DNA from 2 places in the Priestia megaterium genome. Region 2 is predicted to be linked to the other one. Evidence: riboswitches for the same ligand, from Rfam matches in the RefSeq annotation. Region 2 holds a riboswitch; the other holds the start of a gene.
The links. A riboswitch is a leader RNA that binds a small molecule or an ion and turns the genes downstream of it on or off. The one in region 2 is predicted to bind cobalamin.
Positions count from the first base shown of each region.

Region 1 (7,835 bases), 970 kb from region 2:
CCTTTTTTCGGTTAAAAAAAGCTCATTGGCAAGCCAGTTTGTGACACAGTCCAAGAGTATAGTATCATCACTTCGAAGGTTTGGAAGAATTTGTTGTAAATCTACAGACTGCTCGATCGTTGCCCAAGGCGTGTTCGCCGCTTGACGTTCTGTTTGATGAAGCTGGATACGTTTTTGCATTTCACTATCTGTTTGCCGGCTTGTGGCAATATAAACAGCGCGCTTTGTACAAAAAGTTTGAACCATGTTCTCCGCTGCACGTGATTTGCCGCTTCGAACCCCTCCGCTAATAAAGATGATCATATTTCATCGAGTCCTTGTTTGATTACGTTAAGTAAATAGTCATTTTCTTCTTTCGTTTTCACAGCCAAACGGATATAGCGTCCATTTAAAAATGGGAAGTTTTCAGTATGCCGAGCTACCACACCGCGGCTTGCTAAATAGATAAGCCAGTCGCGCGTTTTAATAGAAGACGGAACGCTGCAAAGATAATAGTTTGTTTGAGACGGAGAAACCAAAAGCCCCCATTCTTCTAGTTGACTCAAGATCCGTTTTCGTTCTTGTTTAATATAATGTACGGTTTTTTTCACAAAATCTTTTTCATCTACACATATCATCCCTACTTGCTGCGACAATCCGTTTACACTCCAAGGAGGTTGTTTTTTAGACATCTTGCTAATAATTTTTTCATTTGCCAAAATATAGCCAAGGCGAAGCCCCGCAATATTAAACATCTTTGTCATCGAACGCACAACAATGAGATGTTCATAGTTTAGAATAAGAGAATCAAATGAAGGCTGATGTTCGACAAAATCAATAAATGCTTCATCAATTATTAAGTATGTACCATGATGAGCAGCAGCTTTTACTACTTTCATCCATTCCTCGTGACTATACATAACGCCCGTTGGATTATTTGGGTGACAAATCCATAGTACTTTTATATCCGGAAGAATACTCATAATCAACTCTATATCCCAGCTCCAGCCATTTTCTTCAGCTAAAGGAACGTATGTCACTTCACATCCATACGCTTTACTTGCCTGTTCGTATTCGACAAACGTCGGCTGTACAATCCCCGCTTTCTCTCCTGAAAATAAAGAAGCAATAAGGAAAAAAGCTTCAGCGGCCCCATTTGTGGGCAGCACTTGGGCAGCGGAAACATGATGATGAGCTGCAAGTTTATTTTTTAGTTCTGTTACTTCAGGATCAGGGTAACTAAACGCAGCTTCCTTGAATTCGTTCCACTTTTCGTGAAGAACAAGGGGAGCCCCTAAAGGATTTGTGTTTACGCTAAAGTCTTTTAGATGCGACAAATTCTCGGCCCCTATTGCTTTTAAAAAGACATTGGGGTTAGCTCCATGTGTAGGTAATAGCACTAATAACTCCTCCTAACAAAAGATAGAATAACCACGTAGCATAGACCGTCCTTTTCATAATGAAAACAGCTTGTTCAATATGACCGGGTTGCAGGGGAATGAGTGGTTCGCCCATTTTTGCACGATTAGATTCTATGCCTTTATATGTATTAAGCCCGCCGAGTTGAATACCTAAAAGGGCAGCCACTGCACTTTCCCCGTATCCGCTATTTGGACTTGGGTGCTTCTTAGCATCGCGCTTAATCAAACTCGTTACATGCCAAAGAGAATATTGGCTTTTTGCTACATTAACAGCGGTCATCACCACTGCAGTTAACCGACTTGGAATATAGTTTAATACGTCATCGGTTTTTGCACTAAAATAGCCGAACAGAAAGTAGCGGTCATTTTTATACCCAACCATTGAATCGCATGTGTTAATAGCTCGGTAAAAAAAGGCTAGGGCTCCCCCTCCTATAAATGCATAAAAAAGCGGAGCTGTAATACCATCACTTGTATTTTCAGCCACGGTCTCTACCGTCGCTCTGGCAATTTCTCCTTCTGATAAACGGTCCGTATCTCGTCCCACAATCATGCTTACTTCATATCTAGCTTTCTCCATATCTCCTAGCTGAAGCGGCTTTTGCACCTTATAAGCAGCTTCGCTTAAGGAACGAGTGGATATAGTAGTCGCAATCATTACGCCCTCTACTAAAACACCTAGTATAAAATGAACTCCGTACAAAGCATGAAGGAATAAAAAAGGAATAACTCCTGCGAGCACCACCATACTTATCACAAGAAGCAATCCTTTGAATCGTTTTCCTGCGCCTTTATTTAATCTGGAATCCATCCAATAAATCCACTTGCCAAACCAGCGAACGGGATGCGGCCAATTTTCTGGGTCACCTATGATTCGGTCAATGAGTAGAGCAATCGTCATGGCTGTCAGGTGTGCAATCATCGCTTGTGCAATACTCATTTCTTCACCTCTTTTCCTTAAGTGCCTGCTCTAAGCTTATTTTTACCAGCTTGGCTACCGCTTGACCTAAAGCGGTCATAGAGCCTGCATATTCATATAATGGTCCTTGCTGAGACGCTGCAACTGAGATACTGTCCGTAGATGTTCCCGTAGCAATCGTCTTTGTAGCTGGATCTATGACACCCAGCTGTGACAGCGTTTTTGTTTTGGCTTCTGTAGCGGCAATAAAAAGCTGTAAAAACGCCGCATCCGTAAGCCTGCCTTCCACGAAAAAAAACATATTAATTGTACCGGGAGAGGAATAGAAAGGGACAGCTTCGTCAGCTGTAATATCCACTGCGTTTCCTACTCCAGCCGTTATCACGGAAGCTACTCTTACTCCGTAGCCTTCATAACAGTAAATCGCTCTTTCTTTTAACCAAACCGCTGTCATCAACCCTACGATTTGCTCATGGCGCACATTTTCTTTCATCAAATATTGCTCATACTCTAAAGAAGGAGTATCTGAATAATAGTCTTTATGAACAAATCGATTGTAAAAGGTGTCCGTTTCCGTGATGCCTGTTCCTAAAACGCCTGAGCTGTATGTTTTATAAGAAGTCTCGGTTTTCATGATTAAAAGCTCAGGCCGTTCTTCAATTTTAAGATGTGAAAAGGGACCAATCCCCTTTTCAATTCGAACTGGAATATGGTCCCTCTTTTTATTTATTGTACACCTCAGGGTATACTGCTTTTGCTAAGTCCTCTAAGCCATCTACAATACGAGGTCCTAAGCGGTTGATTTTGTTTTGATTAACCTTTTCGATGTTCCCCTCTTTTACAGCAGTCATGCTGCTCCAAGCGGGACGCTTCATAATCTCATTTTTGTCTGCATCATACGTTGCGATAATAACGTCAGGGTTTAACTTAACAACTTGCTCTTCAGAAAACTTAACCCAACCCTTTTCACTAGCCGCTACGTTATCAGCACCGATCATAGTAAGCATTTCGTTCATGAACGTACCTTTTCCTGTTGTATAAATCTCAGGAGCTCCCGATACCTCTATCCATACTTTTTTACGATCTTCTTTTGAAATCGTTTTTGCTTTTTTCTCAATTGAAGCTACTTTTTCTTTCATGTCTTTAATTGTTTGATTAGCTTCTTTTGTTTTACCCGTTAATTTACCAATTTGCGTAATAGAATCATAAACCGTATCAAACGTTGTTGAATCTTTTACAACAAATACCGGAATACCCGCACTTTCAATTTGTTTAAATACTTCATCTGAAACGCCCATACTTGAAGCGTGTGCCAGCACTAAATCAGGATTTAAAGCAATAACTTTTTCTGCATTAACGTTCATATCTCCCACCTGCGCTTTTTTCTTTACGCTTTTAGGATAATCATCGTTGCTTGTGACACCGACTAATTCTTTTTCAAGGCCAAGGGCATATACAATCTCCGTATTACTTGGCATTAATGAAACAATTTTCTTAGGCTGTTTTTTCAACGTAATTTCTTTATCACGCGCGTCTTTTACCTTCACTGGAAACGCAGCTTGTGACGTTTGTTCTGTATCTTGCTTCGTTTTTTTATCACTGTTGCTTTGGCTGCCTGCACCGCATGCAGCAAGTACGATGACTAACAGCGCAATAATGGAATACGAAAGCCATTTTTTCATCTAAATACTCCCCCTATATATTGTTCATTGTGAATACGAAACCTCCACGTTAAAGAAAAAGCAAATGATCATGCAAAAAGCAGCGCTATCCCGTTTTTTCCGCTTTGACTATGTATACTGCTCGGCAGCAGCTTCAAAATAAAAAAGCTTTACTTTCAATTGAAAGCAAAGCAGGTAACGTCAAGATAAGCAGGAAAAGAATCCGTTCACTATACTTGATATGTATGTTCATTACCCTGCTTCACCCTTCCTCGAAGGTTTCACAGCTAACAATAAGGCAGGTCTCCTGACTTACGCACAAAGCGCTTACAGTGGCGGGACCGCGCTGGTTTTTCACCAGACTTCCCTTTTCACTCAATCTTTAAATTGAGACCTTATTGCTTTACGATTATTCACTTGTCCTAGTATACCCCACTCATCGAAAAATGGAAATAGCCATTCTCACAAAAAAAGCTGCGAGAATGCTCTCGCAGCTTAGGGAATTAAAGAGTTGCTAAAAATTCACGGACCGCTTCAGGCGTTTTAGCATTTGCACTGTGCAGGTGCGCAATTTTTTCACCGTTTTTATATACAAGAAGAGAAGGAATACCCATTACATTGTTTTCAGCAGAAAGTTCTTCAAACTCATCCTTGTCAATTTTAAACCATGCTTTATCTGTATTTTCGTCAACGATTTCATCAATAAACATATCCAAACGTTTGCAATCAGGACACCACGTTGTCGTAAAAATCCCAACGCTTAGTGTTTCATTCTTAATTTGTTCGCGAAATTGTTTTTCTTCCGTAAATTGTTTCATTGTGTTACCTCCAGCGTCTATTCGTTCCTTCCTACAATTCTATAGTAAGAAGTCTGACTTCATTATAAACGATTTTTTTATCGTTGTGCTAATGTTTCAGCTTATTTAGACCATAACGGTTTTAGACGTAAAAAAATGCTAGCTTAAAAAAGCTAACATTTCGAAATTGTAGAATGTTGTGTCTATTATCAGCTGAACCACTTAGGCGGCATGTTTCGGTTCCAATAAATTTTCCCTAAATCATAATGCTTTTGAAAATTATCTGCGGCCGCATGATAGTGAAAATTAAACCAGTATCCATCTTTTGGAGGATTTTCACGCCGTACATGAAACCGTATTAAGTCCTGACCGGTTTCCCGGTCATATACATGGAAAATCTTTTCACCGTAGCCAGCAGCAGGGTGCTCGCTTATCTCGAGATTCTGAATTGACTGTTCACGTTCAGTGCCAATGTCGGTCAGCACTTCTTCAATTTTAGGTAACACTGCTTGACGAAATTCATCTTCAATGACAGGACCAATTTTTGTTCCGAATTTTTCCACTGACTGTTTTTCAGCTGATTCCATTGCATACGTAACAAATGATGAAACGTCTTCATATTTTGGTTCTTCATATGGCAAATGAATATCTTCTATAACAGCTGTGACAGGAGTTGTTTCTCTTACATACCCTGCTTTATGTTGCTTGTCCGCTTTTGCATCATCAACGTATAAATATTCTGGTGGAGTGACAAGCCCAAATGTAAATACTGTAATAAATACAATTAGCATTCTTTTTATCCATCTAGGCATTCGTATCTTTCCTTTCTCATCTTTTCCCATATGGTCTTTTCATATTGTAAAATTCATTATCATAACTCACTAGGTATTGTAACATACTTATTAATTTTTTACCTATATTTGCTTATTCATTTATGCTGTCTACGGGCATTTGACGACTTTTCAGTTACCACCTTCCTTCTTCTGTTTGAGGTTGTCACACCGAGCGGAAACCTATACAAGATATTCCTTTTTTGCTGGATGCTTAAACAAAAAAGTATTTTTATGTTCAAAAATATATCATACTTTTATGAACTTTAGATGAAATTCATAAAAAAAACTTCCAAAACTTTTTAATTCCTAAAAGGTTTTGGAAGTCTTTTCAATGAGCGTAATTAATTTTACTTTTTTGGTTATTTTTGTATATCAATTGTCCCGTAATGAAATTTTGATGTTTTTCGTTTTTGCACAGTAAATCCATGCTCTTTAAAACGACTGCTTTTCCAATGATCTTTTAGCACGACCTTTTGTTTGGCTACTCTTTTTGCTTCTTGTATAGCCATTGGCGTCAGCGTGGTATACAGTGCTATTGCTTTAATACCGTTAATTCCATTCGATTCCTCAATTTGTTCTTGAAACATAGGATCAAAGTAGACAACATCAAAAGAATTATCTTCACAACACGCCAAAAACGATTCAAAATTTTGATGAACCACGTTTATACGCTTCATTGCATCATTCAACTCTTGTACGTCACTTTCCCAATTTAAAAGTCCTTGTTTGACTAAATAAGCTACATAGCGGTTGCCTTCTAGTCCGACAACTTTCCCACTTTTCCCTACCGCCACGCTCGCCATCATACTATCCGATGCAAGACCAAGTGTACAGTCAAGCACGCTCATTCCTTTTTCTAAACCAGCAGCTTCAATAAACGGATCACGTTCTCCCCGCAGCCATCTCTTCACTCTAAACATAGCGGAATTTGGATGAAAAAAAATAGGTTCTTCTTCACTTTGGACGTGCAATTCTACTCTATTTTTACCGACAACCAGCACGTCTGCCGCTTCAAGATTTTGAAGATCTGCAACAGATTTCTTCTCTCTTGTTACAAAAGGTATACTTAAATCAGCGGCTACTTGTTTGGCTTTTACAATCATCTGTTCATTTGTTCGACCAGCAGTCGTAACAATCACTTTCATAACTCCCCCTACACTGTTTGGCTATTTACATAAAGAAAAAGGATGCCGATAGACATCCTTTTTCTTATAAAGTATATGCGATTTTTCTTTAAAAATCTATATACTAGATGTGACAAAAGCAGGACATTTTATGAACAGTGCTGCTTAAAGCCATTTAAAATGTTTTCAAAAATAACTTCTAACGGCTGACCTTCAATTTCATGTCGAGGAATAAAATGAACAACTTCTTTTCCTTTTAAAAGTGCCATAGACGGTGATGAAGGCTCAATGTCCCCAAAATATTCACGCATTTTAGCTGTTGCTTCCTTATCTTGACCGGCAAAAACAGTTACCACTTGATCTGGTTTTTGCTCAGACTGTAAGTACGCTTGCGTTGCTGCAGGACGTGCTAAACCAGCAGCGCATCCACAAACTGAATTAACGACAACAAAAGTTGTTCCTTCTACGTTTTCCATAAAATCAACTACGGCTTCCTCTGTTGTTAATTCTTCATAACCGGCTTGAGTTAATTCTTGACGCATTGGTTTAACTAACTGACGCATATATTCTTCATATGCCATTGACATATTAACATTCCTCCTAACAATCATTCACGCTAAAAGCATACTATAAAAACCAGGAAAAATCTAGCTACTCACTCTTCAAATCCTTATCGCTGTCCCGTTCTCCTTTTTCATTTGACAAAAAAGATTAAAACCGGGTCATATCATCTAATTTTTTTCCATAAAAATGTCGATTTTTACTATTAATATTCCATTTTTTGTACTATAGTAGTAAATAGTAGTTTAGTAGAAAGGATTTTCAAATTGAACCAGCGATTTAAACCGAACAAACGATTTAAGCCAAACAAACGATTTTATGCATTTTTGTCTTTAGTGTTAGTGATTGTCGCTTCTTTATTTTTTATTACAGAAGCCAAAGGAAGTGAATCCGCTGCATCTCAGCAAGTCTTAGCATCTACTGCATTGCCGCTGAAAGAAGCTGCATCTTCAGCACAACCTGAGAAGCTGCTTAATACACTTCACCATAATATGTATGTAGGAAATACCGTGAACGATCAAAATCAAGCTCTTACACAGC
Region 1 is NZ_CP023317.1:1,923,638-1,931,472, reverse strand. It holds gene CEQ83_RS09680 (bifunctional adenosylcobinamide kinase/adenosylcobinamide-phosphate guanylyltransferase) at 1-303, opposite strand, end outside; gene cobD (threonine-phosphate decarboxylase CobD) at 300-1,379, opposite strand; gene cbiB (adenosylcobinamide-phosphate synthase CbiB) at 1,354-2,340, opposite strand; gene CEQ83_RS09665 (adenosylcobinamide amidohydrolase) at 2,345-2,953, opposite strand; gene CEQ83_RS09660 (ABC transporter substrate-binding protein) at 3,042-4,001, opposite strand; cobalamin riboswitch at 4,261-4,393, opposite strand; gene CEQ83_RS09655 (thioredoxin family protein) at 4,484-4,798, opposite strand; gene CEQ83_RS09650 (YpjP family protein) at 4,987-5,589, opposite strand; gene CEQ83_RS09645 (class I SAM-dependent methyltransferase) at 5,970-6,749, opposite strand; gene CEQ83_RS09640 (BrxA/BrxB family bacilliredoxin) at 6,884-7,321, opposite strand; gene CEQ83_RS09635 (polysaccharide deacetylase family protein) at 7,562-7,835, shown strand, end outside.
Region 1: it holds a riboswitch for cobalamin, as region 2 does, so the genes downstream of both, CEQ83_RS09660 (ABC transporter substrate-binding protein) here and CEQ83_RS14580 (cobyric acid synthase) in region 2, are expected to answer to the same signal.

Region 2 (7,835 bases):
AAAAGATTGAAAAATATATTTACGACAAGCAAAAACAAATCATAAAAGAAAGTGTTGAAATTGCTAAAACAGCGTACAACGTAGGCATTGTATTTGCAGATACATATCAGTCTGAGCTAGGAAATGCACTGTGTCTAGAAAACGAAGATATCGACTTTTCCGTTATGGTGGACATGGGACGCCAAAAGATTGGCTTCCGTGCAGTAAAAGACGAAATCAACTTAGCCGAAATTGTTGGGCACCTTGGAGGAGGGGGTCATCCAAAAGCTTCTGGATGCAAGTTAACGGCTGAAACATTTGCTCTTTTCGTCACGGATCACTTGTTTAAAGACGAAGAAAAAAGTGAATAAAGCGTATAAGGAGGAGATGATATGTCATTTAAAGATTTAGTTGTTGTTGTTACGGGAGCTGCGAATGGAATAGGAAAAGATGTATCACGCGCATACGCAAAACAAGGAGCAAAAGTGGTATTGGCAGATGTGGACGAAACCGAAGGCGAGCGTCACGCAGAAGCTATTCAAAGACAAGGCGGAGAAGCCATTTTTGTAAAAACAGACGTCCGAAAAGAAAGCGACATTTTACATCTCGTTGAAAAAACGGTCAGTACGTATGGAACGATACATATTTTGATTAATAATGCAGGCGTTTCTCGCTGGAAATCACCGTATGAGCTAACCATTGATGAATGGGATGACATTATCAATACGAACCTGCGCAGCGTGTTTCTATGTTCTCGCGAAGCAGCTAAAGTGATGAGGAAAAACGAAAGCGGAGGCTCCATTGTAAACTTAGCTTCTACAAGAGCTTCAATGTCTGAACCAGATACAGAAGCCTATGCTGCTACAAAAGGAGGAATCGTTGCTTTAACTCATGCACTTGCCATTTCGCTTGGTGATGACAACATCACGGTAAATGCTATTTCTCCAGGATGGATTGAGACATCTGACTACGATGGCCTTCGTGAAATCGATCATACGCAGCATCCGTCTAATCGGGTAGGAACGCCAGCGGATATCTCAAGAGCGTGTATGTACTTAACAAACGTCGAAAATGATTTTGTAACAGGAGCTAACCTCGTAGTAGACGGGGGAATGACGCGAAAGATGATTTATGAACATTAAGTATCTATAAAAAAGGCTGAGATAAAAATATTTTAGACGAAGTGAAAAAATGAACCCTTGATCAAAATTTTTGATTAGCGGTTCGTTTTTTTATTACGGTGAACGTAGGTTTCACCTGTTTCGTTCCTTCTAGCAGTTGATTGAAGGGCACGACGAAGACTCCTGCGGAAAAAGCGGAACAGATGAGACCCCGCAGGAACGCAAGTGACGAGGAGGCTCAGCGGCCGCCCGCGGAAAGCGAAGTCGTGCACGGAAATCAACTGCGGTATCAAAAGCGGTTCAGCTCATATATCCCATTTGTTTATTTTAGATTGGATTCATTTCGTTATGTCTCAACCTCTTTTGATGATCAACAAAAAAAAATAATTTTTCTGTTGACAGGTAATAATAATCATTGTAAAGTAAGTTACATAAAGTAATTAAATTTCAATTAATATTTTTTTAGTTTAATATCTCGAATTAGAGATATAAGAATTCATTATATCTTGTTTATCTCCTTTTATCAGGGGGAAGGGTATAAACATGCAATTTAAGCTTAAAAAAACAAACAATTAGGAGTGTGGAAAATGGGTTTTTTAGATAAATTATTTGATAAATCAAGTGATCAACAACAGGTTGGAAAAGATTTTTATGAAGCAATTAAAAACCGACGTTCTATTTATGCAATTGATAAAAATGTAAAAATGTCAGAAGAAAAAATTGAAGAAATTATTAACTTTGCGGTGAAACATACTCCTTCAGCATTTAATTCCCAAAGCGCACGCGTAGTCGTTTTATTTGGCGAACAGCATGATAAAGTGTGGAATATTACGAGAGAAACGCTTCGTAAAATTGTTCCAGCTGAAAATTTTTCAGATACGGATCAAAAAATGAACTTATTCGGAAGCGGCTATGGAACAGTTCTTTTCTTTGAAGATCAAGAAGTAGTTGAAGGGCTGCAAAAGCAGTTCGCATCTTATAGCGAAAACTTCCCGGTTTGGTCTAACCAATCATCAGGCATGCTGCAGCATGTGATCTGGACAGCACTTGAGCTAGAAGGCCTAGGAGCAACTTTACAACATTACAATCCATTGATTGACGATGAAGTAAAAGCAACTTGGAATATTCCAAGCTCATGGAAATTAATTGCTCAAATGCCATTTGGTAATCCTGTGTCACCTGCGGGAGAAAAAGAATTTCAACCGCTAACTGAACGTGTAAAAGTATTTAAATAAGCAAAAAAAGGCACGGACAAAATTATTTTATTTGAAGCAAGATCCGAACGATTCATCGTTCGGGTTTTTTTATTGGGATGGCAAGCGTAGGTTTTGCGTATGTAGCTGCTTCTAGCGGTTGATCTCGTTATGCCTCAGCCCTTTTGTTATGATAAATAGTTTGAATATTCTTTTATGTTTAATCTAAGAAAAATGCGGTTAAATAGGAGGAGTAGTCCTCAAATCTTCGGTGGAATTTATGCGCTATACATAAGCAATTCAATGATGTTTTGTAAAAAAATAAAGTTTTTAACTTGGTTTTTTAGAGAATATTTGTTAACATATCCACTTGTGAGGTCTTAGTAAGAGGAGGATGATGTAAAGAATCCCATATCGGACGCAAGGGCGTAGATATGTGGAGTGGGAATTTTAAAGGAGGATTTTATGTCTGATCAAGGAAATCAAGGAAAATTTAAAAAATCAATATCGTTACTTGACCTAACGTTAATTGGGATGGGAGCTATTTTTGGTTCCGCCTGGTTATTTGCGGTTAGTAACGTGGCGTCAAAGGCTGGTCCAGCCGGAAGTTTTTCGTGGCTGATTGGCGGAGTCATTATTTTACTTATCGGCTTAGTGTATGCTGAACTTGGAGCAGCGCTGCCGCGTACCGGTGGAATTATCCGTTATCCGGTTTATTCACATGGTCATTTAGTAGGTTACTTAATTTCATTCATTACCATTATTGCTTATACAAGTTTAATTGCCATTGAGGTAACAGCTGTACGTCAGTATGTTGCTGTATGGATTCCTGGTCTAACTAAACATGGTTCTGAATCGCCTACAACGATTGGATGGCTATTCCAGTTCGCGTTATTAACACTATTTTTCATTATTAACTACGTAAGTGTAAAAGCATTTGCTAAGTCAAATGTCATTATATCTGTGTTTAAATATGCGGTTCCTCTTACAATTATCGTCGTGTTAGCTTATCACTTCAAATCAGCTAACTTTACAACTGGCGATTTTGCTCCGTTTGGTTTTAATGGTATTCAAGCAGCCATTTCAACAGGTGGCGTTATGTTTGCTTACTTAGGACTTCACCCTATTGTTTCGGTAGCCAGTGAAGTTAAAAATCCGCAGCGTAATATTCCAATCGCGCTAATTATCTGTATTGTACTTTCAGCGATTATTTACACAGCACTGCAAGTATTGTTCATCGGTAACATCCCGGCTGATATGCTATCAGGAGGATGGGGAACAATTCAAGAGCAATTCTCTTTACCATTTAAAGATATTGCACTTATTTTAGGCCTTGGCTGGTTAGTAACGCTTGTTATTTTTGATGCTATTTTATCACCAGGCGGTAACGGAAACATCTTTATGAATACAACTTCTCGTCTAGTTTATGCTTGGTCTCGTAATGGAACACTATTTAAACGTTTCTCAAAAGTAGATAAGAAAACAGGAATTCCACGTGCGTCACTATGGCTATCATTTGGAATGTCCGTATTCTGGACACTGCCATTTCCTTCTTGGGAAGCGCTAGTAAACGTATGTTCAGTAGCACTTATTCTGTCTTATGCTATCGCACCAATTTCAGCTGCAGCATTCAGAGTAAATGCAAAAGATCTTAAAAAACCTTTCAAATTAAAAGGCATGAGCATTATTGCTCCTGTTTCATTTATCTTCTGTTCATACATCGTATACTGGTCAGGATGGACAACAATTTCTTGGCTGCTAGGATCACAGCTTCTAATGGTTGTTATCTACGTAGCGTTTAAGAAATACGTACCAACTGACGTTGTGAAATTTGCACAGCAGCTTAAATCTGCTTGGTGGCTAGTTGCTTATTATATTATTATGCTTGTTATCTCTTATCTAGGTTCATTTGGTGGAGGACAAGGTGTGTTAAGCAACCCACTTGACTTAATTTTAATTGCTCTTGTTTCACTCGGTATTTTCTACTGGGCGAAATACACAGGTTTACCAAAAGCAGTTATCGATACAGATGATTAATAAAAAACACGGCATGAATTCATGCCGTGTTTTTCGTTTGTATAGGCGTGTACTCTATTTATTTATCAAACAGCCATGTTTTTAATATAGCAGCATACTCACGAAAGTAGGCTTGAAGTTTAATTGAATTTGGTGTCTTTGCGCCTAAAGGATAAACATCAAAACCTTGGCGCTTTGCAATAATAGAAGCGCGAAACAGATGAAAATCACTGCTAACAAGCACGATTCGTTTATCTTGAATATCAACTTTCTTTTTGGTGAAAGTAAAATTCTCAAAAGTAGAAGTTGACTGACCCTCTTTTATAATTCGATTCTTTTTAATTCCTGCTTTTCGTAGAAAACGGTAGGCTGCCTCTGCTTCAGAAATTTCTTCATCAGATCCTTTTCCACCCGTTACGATAACTTTTGTTTGTTTATGAGTCTTTAAATAAGATAAAGCTGTTTTTGCTCGCTCTTTTAAACTAGGAGACATTTGATCACCATCTACTTTAGAACCTAAAACGAGGACATAATCTGCGTTTTGTGGAACAGACTTGTGAGCAGTTTGATACATACAAAAAGATATAATTACTATATAAAGAACAAGCGAACCAATAAAGGTATAAATCATTTTTTTCTTCAACTGTGAGCACCTTCCTAGCTATTTCATAAGATGTTTGGAAAATAATTGTTATTATAGCATACGAGACCCAAATAAGTATAAACACAGTAATATATAATAATAGAAGAAAATCGTTATTGTGAATGGCTATAAAATTCGTTACAATAAAGAATAAATGATTTTAAAAGTGCCTCTAAGGAGGATAATAGGGAAATCGGTGAGAATCCGGTGCAGCCCCCGCTACTGTAAATGTGGATGAACCTGCAAAGACCCACTAGTCAAACTAGGAAGGGTGCAGAAGTAAAATGAAGCATAAGCCAGGAGACCTGCTTTTAAAAACCCCTTATTTTTCGGTGGGAGAAATAAGTCAAGACAATGTGTTAATGAGCGCATGACCAAACCTTGACTTTTACAGTTAAGGTTTTTTTATGTGGTAGGGAGTGGATAAAGTGAAAAAAGGAAAACCTCTTATGATTCAAGGAACGCATTCAGACGCTGGAAAAAGCATGATTGCTACAGCATTTTGCCGTATTTTTAAAGAAGACGGCTATCAAACTGCACCGTTTAAATCGCAAAACATGGCGCTCAATTCATACATTACAATGGATGGAAAAGAAATTGGCAGAGCGCAGGGAATTCAAGCAGAAGCTGCTGGAGTAGAAGCAACAACTAATATGAACCCTATTTTAATTAAACCAACTCGTGATCATGAATCTCAAATTGTCGTTCATGGAAAGCCGCTTCGTAATATGTTTGCTTTTCAGTATCGGCAAGAATTTTTTAATGAAGGTTTGAACGTTATCACTGAGTCTTATAAAGAGCTTGCCAGTCATTATGATCGAATTGTGATTGAAGGTGCTGGAAGTCCTGCTGAAGTCAATTTGAACGATCGGGAACTGGTAAATATGCGCGTAGCAAAGATAGCCCAAGCGCCTGTTGTGTTAGTAGGAGATATTGATAAAGGAGGGGTTTTTGCGAGTCTGGTGGGTACTCTTCAATTGCTTCCAGATGAACATAAACCTAGAGTAATTGGAGTGTTAATCAATAAATTCCGAGGAGACTTAGAGCTTTTAAAACCGGGGTTGAAGTGGTTTGAAGAATACACGGGAGTTCCGGTACTAGGAGTGATTCCTTATATGCACGACGTGGAAATTGACGCTGAAGATTCGCTATCACTCAGAAATTACTCAACGCTTGTGAATCCGTTAAAAGAAATCGATATTGCGGTTATCTCGTATCCTCGCATCTCAAATTTTACGGACATTGATCCTCTAAGCTTAGAAGAAGACTGTCATGTGAGACTTGTAACCAAGCCATCACAACTAGGTACGCCTGATTTAATTGTTTTACCAGGAAGCAAAAATACGATTGAAGATGCGCAGTTTTTACAAGAAAGCGGCCTGGATCTAGCCATTAATCAAGTCTTGAACGCAACGAACGCTCACGTTATTGGCATCTGCGGGGGATATCAAATGTTAGGCGAGACAATTACGGACCCCGATGCAGTAGAGTCCCGGATTGAATCTATTAAAGGGCTGTGTTTGCTTCCAGTGGAAACCGTTATGACAACCAGCAAAAAAACAGAAAGAGTTTCTGGATATGTTCAGTTAGAGAGTGAGAAGGTTTCAATTGAAGGCTATGAAATTCATATGGGAAAGACGATTTCTAAAAGCATGACGGAAGCCTTTGCGGTGGTAGATGATCAAAAAGAAGGAACGGTTAAAGACAACATCATTGGCACGTATGTTCATGATGTGTTTCATAACGATGCTTTGCGCAGAGCTTTGCTTAATCAAATTCGTAAACATAAAAAATTGCCGCCTATTACGGATACATTCAACAGTCGCCTGCAAAAAGAGGAGTCTTTTTCAAAAGCAGCAGCATATGTGAGAGAAGCTGTAGATATGGAAAAGCTGTATCATTTAATAGACAACTATAAAAGCCCGGAGCAAGCACAAAAAGTGTAGCTTGTAGAGGTTTTCGCTTGTTTTTTCACCGAGAACTTTAGTACGCTATTCTACGTTGCCTAGTTCAACAGTCTAGCACTCGTAACAAATAAAAGATGATTGTTTCCAATACTATGTAGGATGGAAACATGGTTTATGGACAGGAAAATGAATGGTTAATGTAATGTAAAACATCACGCCTCGTTTCCTAGAGGAGCTGAAAGTATTGATTTTTAAACGTATTTTTTTAAACAAAGCATCTATTTTATACATAGTCAGTTTATTTATTGTATGTACTTCGGTGATTATGGGAGTATTTATTGGTACAGTTTCGTTAACCGTAGGAGATACAATCAAAATTATTATTGGCCACCTTACCGGACTATCCTTATATCATGGTCCGGAAAACATGGATTTAATCATTTGGCAAATTCGTTTTCCAAGAGTACTGGTGGCATTTTTAGTAGGAGCTTCGCTTTCAATAGCAGGGGCTGCCTTTCAAGGGCTATTAAGAAACTCTCTTGCGGATCCTTACACGATCGGAGTTTCCTCAGGTGCAACCCTTGGCTCTGTCATGGCAATTTATTTTCACTGGAGTATTTTTGGTTTGTCTATCTTCACGCTGCCTGTAGTCGGCATCGTATCTGGTTTTATTACTCTTCTTTTAGTTTTTGGTATTACGAAACTCGCAAGCGGCAATTTGGCCAATGAAACCATCATCTTAGCGGGGATTATTTTATCATCCTTTATGAGCGCGCTTATTTCATTAATTGTAGCTCTTTCTCCTGAAGAAGATGTAAGGCAGGTTTTATATTGGCTAATGGGAAGCGTATCAATGAGAGGATGGTCGCATATTCAAATTTTAGGGCCGTTCTTTTTAGTCGGTACGATTATGCTGCTGTTACATGTGAAAGAGCTGAACGGCTTAGCATTTGGCGATCAATCCGCTCAATTTATG
Region 2 is NZ_CP023317.1:2,894,177-2,902,011, reverse strand. It holds gene CEQ83_RS14605 (DHH family phosphoesterase) at 1-350, shown strand, start outside; gene CEQ83_RS14600 (SDR family oxidoreductase) at 372-1,121, shown strand; gene CEQ83_RS14595 (nitroreductase family protein) at 1,688-2,335, shown strand; gene CEQ83_RS14590 (APC family permease) at 2,759-4,330, shown strand; gene CEQ83_RS14585 (YdcF family protein) at 4,389-4,952, opposite strand; cobalamin riboswitch at 5,100-5,279, shown strand; gene CEQ83_RS14580 (cobyric acid synthase) at 5,372-6,898, shown strand; gene CEQ83_RS14575 (FecCD family ABC transporter permease) at 7,104-7,835, shown strand, end outside.